DNA from 2 places in the Streptomyces sp. NPDC001393 genome. Region 2 is predicted to be linked to the other one. Evidence: riboswitches for the same ligand, from Rfam matches in the RefSeq annotation. Region 2 holds a riboswitch; the other holds the start of a gene.

Region 1 (4,206 bases), on a different contig from region 2:
CCTGAATTCGGGCAGCGGAAATACACCGCAGCCGAATTACTCTTCTTTGTATACGGCGCCCGTGTTAATGCCGAAGACCCGACATGTTTACGGCGTGTTGCGAAGTCCTCACACGCTCGGCGCCTCCGGCAAAACGCAGCCGGTGCGCGGCCGTCACGCGCTCGGTGTGCAGCGCCGTGACCGCCCGCGCGCGCTCACCGTCGCCGCGCGCCACCGCGTCGACGATGGCGCCGTGCTCCGCCCAGTGGTCCACCGGGCTTACCGGCGCCTCCACCGCGTACATCCAGGCGATCTTGTGCCGCAGCTGGGTGAGCATCGCCGTCAGCGACGGGCTGCCGGAGGCCTGGGCGAGCGTCTCGTGGAACCAGCCGCCCAGCGAGCGCAGGTCGCCGCTGTTGCCCGTGCGGGCCCGCTCCTGGCCCAGCCTGACGAGGCCGCGCAGCACCTTCAGATGGGCCTCGGTGCGCCGCTGGGCGGCCCGGGCGGCCCCGAGCGGCTCCAGCAGCATGCGCATCTCCAGCAGGTCGGCGGCCTCCTGCTCGGTCGGCTCGGCCACGCACGCGCCCGCGTGCCGGCGGGTCACCACGAAGCCCTCGGCCTCCAGGGTGCGCAGGGCCTCGCGGACGGGGACGCGCGAGACGCCGTAGCGACGGGCCAGGACTTCCTCGGTCAGCCGGCCGCCGCGCTCGTAGACACCCGCGACGATGTCGTCCCGGATGGCCGTGCACACCGAGTGCGCCGGAATACGCATGACCGACCTCCGCCTTAATCCCCGTGAAACGTCGACGATGGACGCGTGTTCCGTGACTCTATTCCAATGAGCCGGAATTTCCGACGGCGGGCCGGATTCCATGGATATTTTTTGGTCAGCGGGCCGGGCGGGGCCCGCGAAAAACGGCGAAAGCCCCGGCTCGGTGAGCCGGGGCTTCGCGGGCCGTGCGATGCGGCGTCAGACGTTCACGCCGTGCTCGCGGAGGTAGGCGACGGGGTCGACGTCCGAGCCGTAGTCGGGGGTCGTGCGGGCCTCGAAGTGCAGGTGCGGGCCGGTGGTGTTGCCGGTCGCGCCGGACAGGCCGATCTGCTGGCCCGGGGTGACCTGCTGGCCCACCGAGACGCCGATGGACGACAGGTGGCCGTACTGGGTGTACATGCCGTCGGCCATGCGGATCACGATCTGGTTGCCGTACGCGCCGCCCCAGCCGGTGGAGACGACGGTGCCGGAGCCGACCGCGTGGACGGGGGTGCCGGTGGCCGCGTGGAAGTCGATGCCCGTGTGGTGGCCGGAGGACCACAGGGAGCTGCTGGCCTGGTAGCCGGTGGAGACGTAGGAGTCGGCTATCGGGGCGACGAAGGCGTTCAGGCGCTTGCGCTCGGCCTCCCGGGCGGCGCGGGCCCTGGCCTCGCGCTCGTCCTTCGCCTTCTTCGCCGCGGCCTCCTCGGCCGCCTTCTGCTCGGCTGCCTGCTTCTGCGCGGCGGCCTGCGCGGCGATGTGCTCGGCGACGTCGTCGCTCACGGTGAGGACCGGCGTGAGACCGGTCTGCTCCACGGTGTGCTCGGCGGCGAGCGCCGGGGAGGCGGCGAGGGTGCCGACGGCACCGGTGGTGGTGAGGGCCGCGATGCCCGCCGCCTGAGCGGTGGTGCGCTTGACCCGGCCGGGCTTGCGGTGCTTCCCGGTGGCGCACATGAACGCCATGAAGTGGCTGGTCCTTTCCTTCCCTCTCGCCTACCGGGTTAGCTGACGGGTTCGGAGCAGGAAGGTCTCCTACGGACCCCTCGCGGCATGCGCGGGCGCCCGATTCACCCCAGGGACTGCGTGGGTCCCCGGCTCCCCTGGCTCGCGCCGTACGGGGACTCGGCGATGGCTGTCCGGTGCCGCGGATGCAGCGCACTGCCCGACGAACAGCCCGGAAGACGCTACGGAAGCCCGCTTCGGAATCCCAAACCGATCCGGGCGTTTGTAGCGCATCCCACAGGTCAGACGGGCAACCTCCGCCTCAAACCGGGCATCTGGGGAAGGGAGTGGAACAGCGGGGGCCCTGACGGTGCTTAGTCCGTCAGGGCCCCACGCGCGCGTGCCGCTGTCCGGCTACTCGGCCGCCACCACGGTCACTTCACCGATGCCGAGCGCCTCCACGGGCGCCTTGATCTGGGCGGCGTCACCGACGAGGACGGTCACCAGGCGCTCCACCGGGAAGGCGTTCACGACGGCCGCCGTGGCCTCCACCGTGCCCGTCGCCGCGAGCTGCTGATAGAGCGTCGCCTGGAAGTCGTCGGGCAGGTGCTGCTCGACCTGGTCGGCCAGCGTGCTCGCGACGGCCGCCGCCGTCTCGTACTTCAGCGGCGCCACCCCGACGAGGTTCTGCACGGCCACGTCCCGCTCGGCGTCGGTCAGGCCGTCCGCCGCGAGGGTGCGCAGCACCTTCCACAGGTCCTCCAGGGCGGGCCCGGTGTTGGGCGTGTCCACGGAGCCGCTGATGGCGAGCATCGAGGCGCCCGTGCCGTCCGGCGCGGACCTGAGGACCTGGCCGAACGCGCGCACACCGTAGGTGTAGCCCTTCTCCTCGCGCAGGACGCGGTCCAGGCGGGAGGTGAGGGTGCCGCCGAGGCAGTAGGTGCCGAGCACCTGGGCGGGCCACACGCGGTCGTGCCGGTCGGGGCCGACGCGGCCGATGAGCAGCTGGGTCTGCACGGCGCCGGGCCGGTCCACGATGACCACGCGCCCGGTGTCGTCGGCGGTCACCGGCGGCACGGGCCGCGGCTCGCCCGGGGTGCCGGTCCAGGCGCCCAGGGTGCCGGCGAGCAGCGCGTCGAGGTCGACGCCGGTGAGGTCGCCGACCACGACCGCGGTGGCCGTGGCGGGGCGTACGTGCCGGCCGTAGAAGGCGCGTACGGCGGCGGCGTCGATCTTCTCGACCGTCTCCTCGGTGCCCTGGCGCGGGCGCGACATGCGCGAGACCGCCGGGAACAGCTCCTTGGAGAGCTCCTTGGCGGCCCGGCGGGAGGGGTTGGCCAGCTCGTGCGGGATCTCGTCCAGGCGGTTGCGGACGAGGCGCTCGACCTCGCTGTCGGCGAACGCGGGCGCGCGCAGCGCGTCGGCGAGCAGGCCGAGGCCCTTGGCCAGGCGGGAGGCCGGGACCTCAAGGCTGAGCCGGACGCCGGGGTGGTCGGCGTGCGCGTCCAGGGTGGCGCCCGCGCGCTCCAGCTCGGCGGCGAACTCCTCGGCGGAGTGCTTGTCGGTGCCCTCGGAGAAGGCCCGCGCCATGATCGTGGCGACGCCGTCCAGGCCGGCCGGCTCGGCGTCCAGGGGCGCGTCCAGCAGCACCTCGACGGCGACGACCTGCTGGCCGGGGCGGTGGCAGCGCAGCACGGTCAGGCCGTTGTCGAGCGTGCCGCGCTCGGGGGCGGGGAACGCCCACGGCCTGGCCTGGCCTGGCTGCGGCTGGGGGTGGAAGTCCATGGTGGCGAGCTCGGTCACTTGGCCGTCTCCTCGTTCTCGTTACCGGCCTCTACGGTCGCTTCCTGCTCCGGGTCCTCGCCGCGCCCCGCCTCCTCGGTGTGCTCGGCGGACTCGGCGGACAGCGGCTCGTAGACCAGGACCGCGCGGTTGTCGGGGCGCAGGCGGGCCTTGGCGACCTCCTGGACCTCCTCCGCGGTCACCGCCAGGACGCGTTTGACGGCGGTGAGGGCGAGCTGCGGGTCGCCGAACAGGACGGCGTACCGGCACAGTTCGTCGGCGCGGCCGGCGACCGTGCCGAGCCGGTCCAGCCACTCGCGCTCCAACTGGGCCTGGGCGCGCTCCATTTCCTCCGGCGTGGGGCCCTCCTCGGCGAACCGGGCCAGCTCCTCGTCGATGGCGGCCTCGATGACCGGCACCTCCACGTCGCCGGAGGTCTTCACGTCCAGCCAGCCCATGGAGGGCGCGCCGGCCAGGCGCAGCAGGCCGAAGCCGGCGGCGACGGCCGTACGGTCGCGGCGGACCAGCCGGTTGTAGAGGCGGGAGGACTCGCCGCCGCCGAGGACGGTCAGGGCGAGGTCGGCGGCGTCGCACGCGCGCGTGCCGTCGTGCGGGAGCCGGTAGGCGGCCATGAGGGCGCGCGCCGGGACCTCCTCGACGACGACCTCGCGCTTCTGCTCGCCGATGATCTCCGGCAGGGAGCCGTCGCGGGGGGCGGGCTTGCCGTCGTGGGACGGGATCGAGCCGAAGTA
Region 2 (4,206 bases):
GGACCGTGCCGTCCGGGTCCCGGGTGAAGACGGAGACGGTGGAGTCCTGCACCCCGTCCTCGTCCTCGCTGCCCAGGTCGTACTTGAAGGTGCTGTCCCCGGCACTCAGCAGCCGCAGCCGGGTCCAGCCGCGGCCTCGGGCGTGCCGGCGCAGGACGGGCGGGTCGGCGGCCGCGAGGACGACGAGGTCGGCGTTCTGGGCGACGTGGTGGGCGACGCCGTTGAAGCCGTCGATCCACAGGGTGCACATCGGACACGGGTCGGTCTGCCGCTTGCCGTACATGAAGTGGTAGACGATCAACGGCCGGCCGGGGCCGGAGAACAGCTCGCTCAGCCTGACCTCGCGGACGGGCGTGTCGCCCGCGTCGAGGTCGGCGGGGCCTTCGAGGAAGACGTAGTCGTCGACGGCGGCGCCCTGCGGAAGCGCCCTGCGCAGGGCCGCGACCTGCTCGCGGTGGCGCATGAGTTCGATCTCGGCGTTGCGGAGCTCCTCGCGTGCGGCGAGGTACTCCGCGGACTCGCCGGGCAGCCGGGTGTGCCGCGCCATCGTGTCCTCCTGGACGTCAAGCCCCCCGGGGTCATGTCGGGTCCATGGTTGCGGCCGCGCCGCGCGCCGGGCGTGAGGCACCGCCGTTCCCGTCGGGTGACAAAGCGGGCAGGAGGGGAGGATCGGGTGCCGGGCAGGGGGAGATGACAAACCTTCAACTCCGTGATCTTCACGTGATCTGCGCGGCATTAACTTGTGACAAGTGATCGTCTGCCGATACGTTCACCCATCAGCGTGGCGAGGAGTACCAGTTCGCCTCGCCGGCCCTGCTGTCGCACGAAAGGCTTCCGCATGCTCTCCGGGAACGGTCGTCACCGTCGCCCCCGTCAGGCTCCTGCCCTCCTCGTCGCGGCCGGCGTGACCGGCTCCGCCATCGCCATCCCGCTGCTCGGCGCCGCCAGTGCCAATGCGGCCGACGGCACCACATGGGACAAGGTCGCCGAGTGCGAGAGCGGCGGTTCCTGGAGTGCGGACACCGGGAACGGCTACTACGGCGGTCTGCAGATCTCGCTGGCCGACTGGGACAAGTACGGCGGCACGCAGTACGCCGAGAGCGCCGACCAGGCCAGCCGCTCCCAGCAGATAGCCGTCGCCGAGAAGATCCTCGCGGACCAGGGCACCAAGCCGTGGGCCATGTGCGCGCTGACCGCCGGACTGACCTCCGGCTCCGCCTCGGTCGACGTCGACACCGGCGTCGGCGGCTCCGGCAACGGCGACGGGTCGAGCGGCACGTCCGGCTCGGCCGGCGGTTCCGACTCGTCCGGTCTGCCGGATTCGTCCGCGCCCAACTCCGGTTCGGGTTCGGGTTCCGGTTCCCAGCCCGCCTCCGGTTCGGACTCCTCCGGCTCCCCCTCGGACGCAAGTGACTCGAGCGCCACGCCGGCCCCGAGCCCGAGCAAGGACACCTCCGGGACTCCGGGTACGGCCGACGGCTCCACCGGAACCAGCACCCCCAAGCCCGACAAGACCGACAAGTCCGGCTCAGGCGACAGCGGAAGCCCCCAGGGAAGCGACAGCTCTCCCACGGCGGAACCCGGTACCGACAACTCGGACAATTACCAGCAGAGTGCCGGTTCTTGGAGCCTGATCGACACCGGAGCGCTCAGCAGTGGCGGACGTCACCGCGGCGGCAGCGCGGACGAAAGCGCGACAAACGGTCAGAACTCCGCCTCTTCCGGCCGTCATGCCGACCGCGGACCGGCCACCTACACCGTCCACGAGGGCGACTCCCTCGCCTCCATCGCCGACTCCCTTGGCGTCGGCGGCGGGTGGCATGCGCTCTATGAGGCCAACAAGAAGGTCATCGGCGCCGACCCCGACCACATCACCGCCGGTCAGACCCTGAAAATCCATGCCGAAAACGGCGACGACTAGCGGGAGTTGACGCCCCACTTCGCGGCTGATGTCCGGTTTGGCGAAAGTGTGGGATGAGTCTCAGAAGCCCTGATCGTCTTTGAAATTCCGCCGATCGCATGTCTACGGTCAGGACCGCTCGTCACCACGAGCCCCGGGACTCGCAACGCCGAATCCTGCCAGCGGGTTGCCCGGGAACAGTCGTCGCGTCAAGCGCCGTAGGCAGGAGCGGGGGACCCAAGGTAAGCGCCGGGCCCAGCGGTTGACGCTGGACCGGCTAGGGGTGAAGCCGCGCCTCGCGAGAGCGAGTGTGCGGCCGGGCAACTCAACCGGCCCGAACCCGACAGCTCACCTCGCAGGCGTCGGTGAGGGGATCGATCCATGCTGTTTTCCGGCAAGGGCAAGCACCGTCGTCCGTCCAAGGCCGTCCGCGCCATCACGCTCGCCGGTGTCACCGGCGCCGCCGTCGCCGCCCCGCTGATGGCGGCCGGCAACGCCTCCGCCGCCACCGCCTCCGAGTGGGACGCGGTCGCCCAGTGCGAGTCGGGCGGCAACTGGTCCATCAACACCGGCAACGGCTTCTACGGCGGTCTGCAGTTCACCAACTCCACCTGGGCCGCGTACGGCGGCACCGCCTACGCCGCGCGTGCCGACCTCGCCACCAAGTCGCAGCAGATAGCCGTCGCCGAGAAGGTCCTCGCGGGCCAGGGCAAGGGCGCCTGGCCGGTGTGCGGCACGGGCCTGTCCTCCGCCGCGTACAACGGCTCCGCCCCGGCCGCCTCGACGAAGTCCGCGCCGAGCACGAGCACCCGCTCCACCGACCAGCAGGCCGCCACCCGCTCCACCACGCGCACGGCCCCGAAGGCGAGCAAGACCGTCACCACCCCGACCGGCAAGAAGGTCAAGAAGGGCGACGGCGAGTACAAGGTCGTCACGGGCGACACCCTCAGCGCCATCGCCGAGAAGCACCACGTGGCCGGCGGCTGGCAGAAGCTGTTCCAGCTGAACAAGGACATCGTCGAGGACGCGAACCTCATCTACCCGGGCCAGCAGCTGCACCTGAAGTGACACCTGGCTCCGAACGGACCCACAGCGCCCTCACATCCCCGGCCCGCACACTGAAGGCCTCGTGAGGGCCACCCCGTCCCCACGGGCTCCCCGCCCCGGCGCGTGTTCCCCCGTACGCGCCGGGGCGGGGTCTTTTTCCGCCCCCACTCCTGGACGCCTCGGCCTCCTTTCCCGAGTGCCTCCGGCCCCTTTTCTTCGTGCCCCGTACACCCACCCTTTGTTCCGCTAGTGAACAATGGGTACCGTCTGCGTGTCCTCCCCGTCCACGGGACGGTCGGTCGGTGGCCGGCGCCCCCGGGACGGTTAGGCTCTAGGCGCAAGGCACAGCCGTAAGGCACACAGCCCCGCACTTCCAGCGTCACATCCAAGAAGGAGATGCTCGTGCCGTCCATCGACGTCGTCGTAGCCCGGGAAATCCTGGACTCCCGAGGCAACCCCACGGTCGAGGTCGAGGTCGGCCTCGACGACGGCAGCACGGGTCGTGCCGCCGTCCCGTCCGGCGCCTCCACCGGCGCCTTCGAGGCCATCGAGCTGCGCGACGGTGACCCCAACCGCTACCTGGGCAAGGGCGTCGAGAAGGCCGTCCTCGCCGTCATCGAGCAGATCGGCCCGGAGCTGGTCGGCTACGACGCGACCGAGCAGCGCCTGATCGACCAGGCCATGTTCGACCTGGACGCCACCGACAACAAGGGCTCCCTCGGCGCCAACGCCATCCTCGGCGTCTCCCTCGCCGTCGCCCACGCCGCCTCCGAGGCGTCCGACCTCCCCCTCTTCCGCTACCTGGGCGGCCCGAACGCGCACCTGCTGCCGGTGCCGATGATGAACATCCTCAACGGCGGCTCGCACGCGGACTCCAACGTGGACATCCAGGAGTTCATGATCGCCCCGATCGGCGCGGAGTCCTTCTCCGAGGCCCTGCGCTGGGGCGCCGAGGTCTACCACACCCTGAAGAAGGTCCTGAAGTCCAAGGGCCTGGCGACCGGCCTCGGCGACGAGGGCGGCTTCGCCCCGAACCTGGGCTCCAACCGTGACGCCCTGGACCTGATCCTCGAAGCGATCAAGCAGGCCGGGTACGTCCCCGGTGAGCAGATCGCCCTCGCGCTCGACGTGGCCGCCTCCGAGTTCTACAAGGACGGCAAGTACCTCTTCGAGGGCAAGGAGCGCTCCGCCGCCGAGATGACGGAGTACTACGAGGAGCTCGTGGCGGCCTACCCGCTCGTCTCCATCGAGGACCCGCT

What was found. A riboswitch is a leader RNA that binds a small molecule or an ion and turns the genes downstream of it on or off. The one in region 2 is predicted to bind cyclic di-AMP.
Region 1: another riboswitch for cyclic di-AMP. It lies ahead of ACWC2T_RS30740 (M23 family metallopeptidase); the one in region 2 lies ahead of ACWC2T_RS32665 (transglycosylase family protein).

Annotation. Positions count from the first base shown of each region.
Region 1 is NZ_JBSFIH010000036.1:19,955-24,160, forward strand. Features, by position in the region: gene ACWC2T_RS30735 (GntR family transcriptional regulator) at 65-751, opposite strand; gene ACWC2T_RS30740 (M23 family metallopeptidase) at 950-1,693, opposite strand; cyclic di-AMP (ydaO/yuaA leader) riboswitch at 1,706-1,868, opposite strand; gene ACWC2T_RS30745 (M16 family metallopeptidase) at 2,087-3,475, opposite strand; gene ACWC2T_RS30750 (M16 family metallopeptidase) at 3,472-4,206, opposite strand, start outside.
Region 2 is NZ_JBSFIH010000041.1:20,523-24,728, forward strand. Features, by position in the region: gene ACWC2T_RS32655 (DUF899 family protein) at 1-547, opposite strand, end outside; gene ACWC2T_RS32660 (transglycosylase family protein) at 839-1,921, shown strand; cyclic di-AMP (ydaO/yuaA leader) riboswitch at 2,105-2,277, shown strand; gene ACWC2T_RS32665 (transglycosylase family protein) at 2,282-2,968, shown strand; gene eno (phosphopyruvate hydratase) at 3,344-4,206, shown strand, end outside.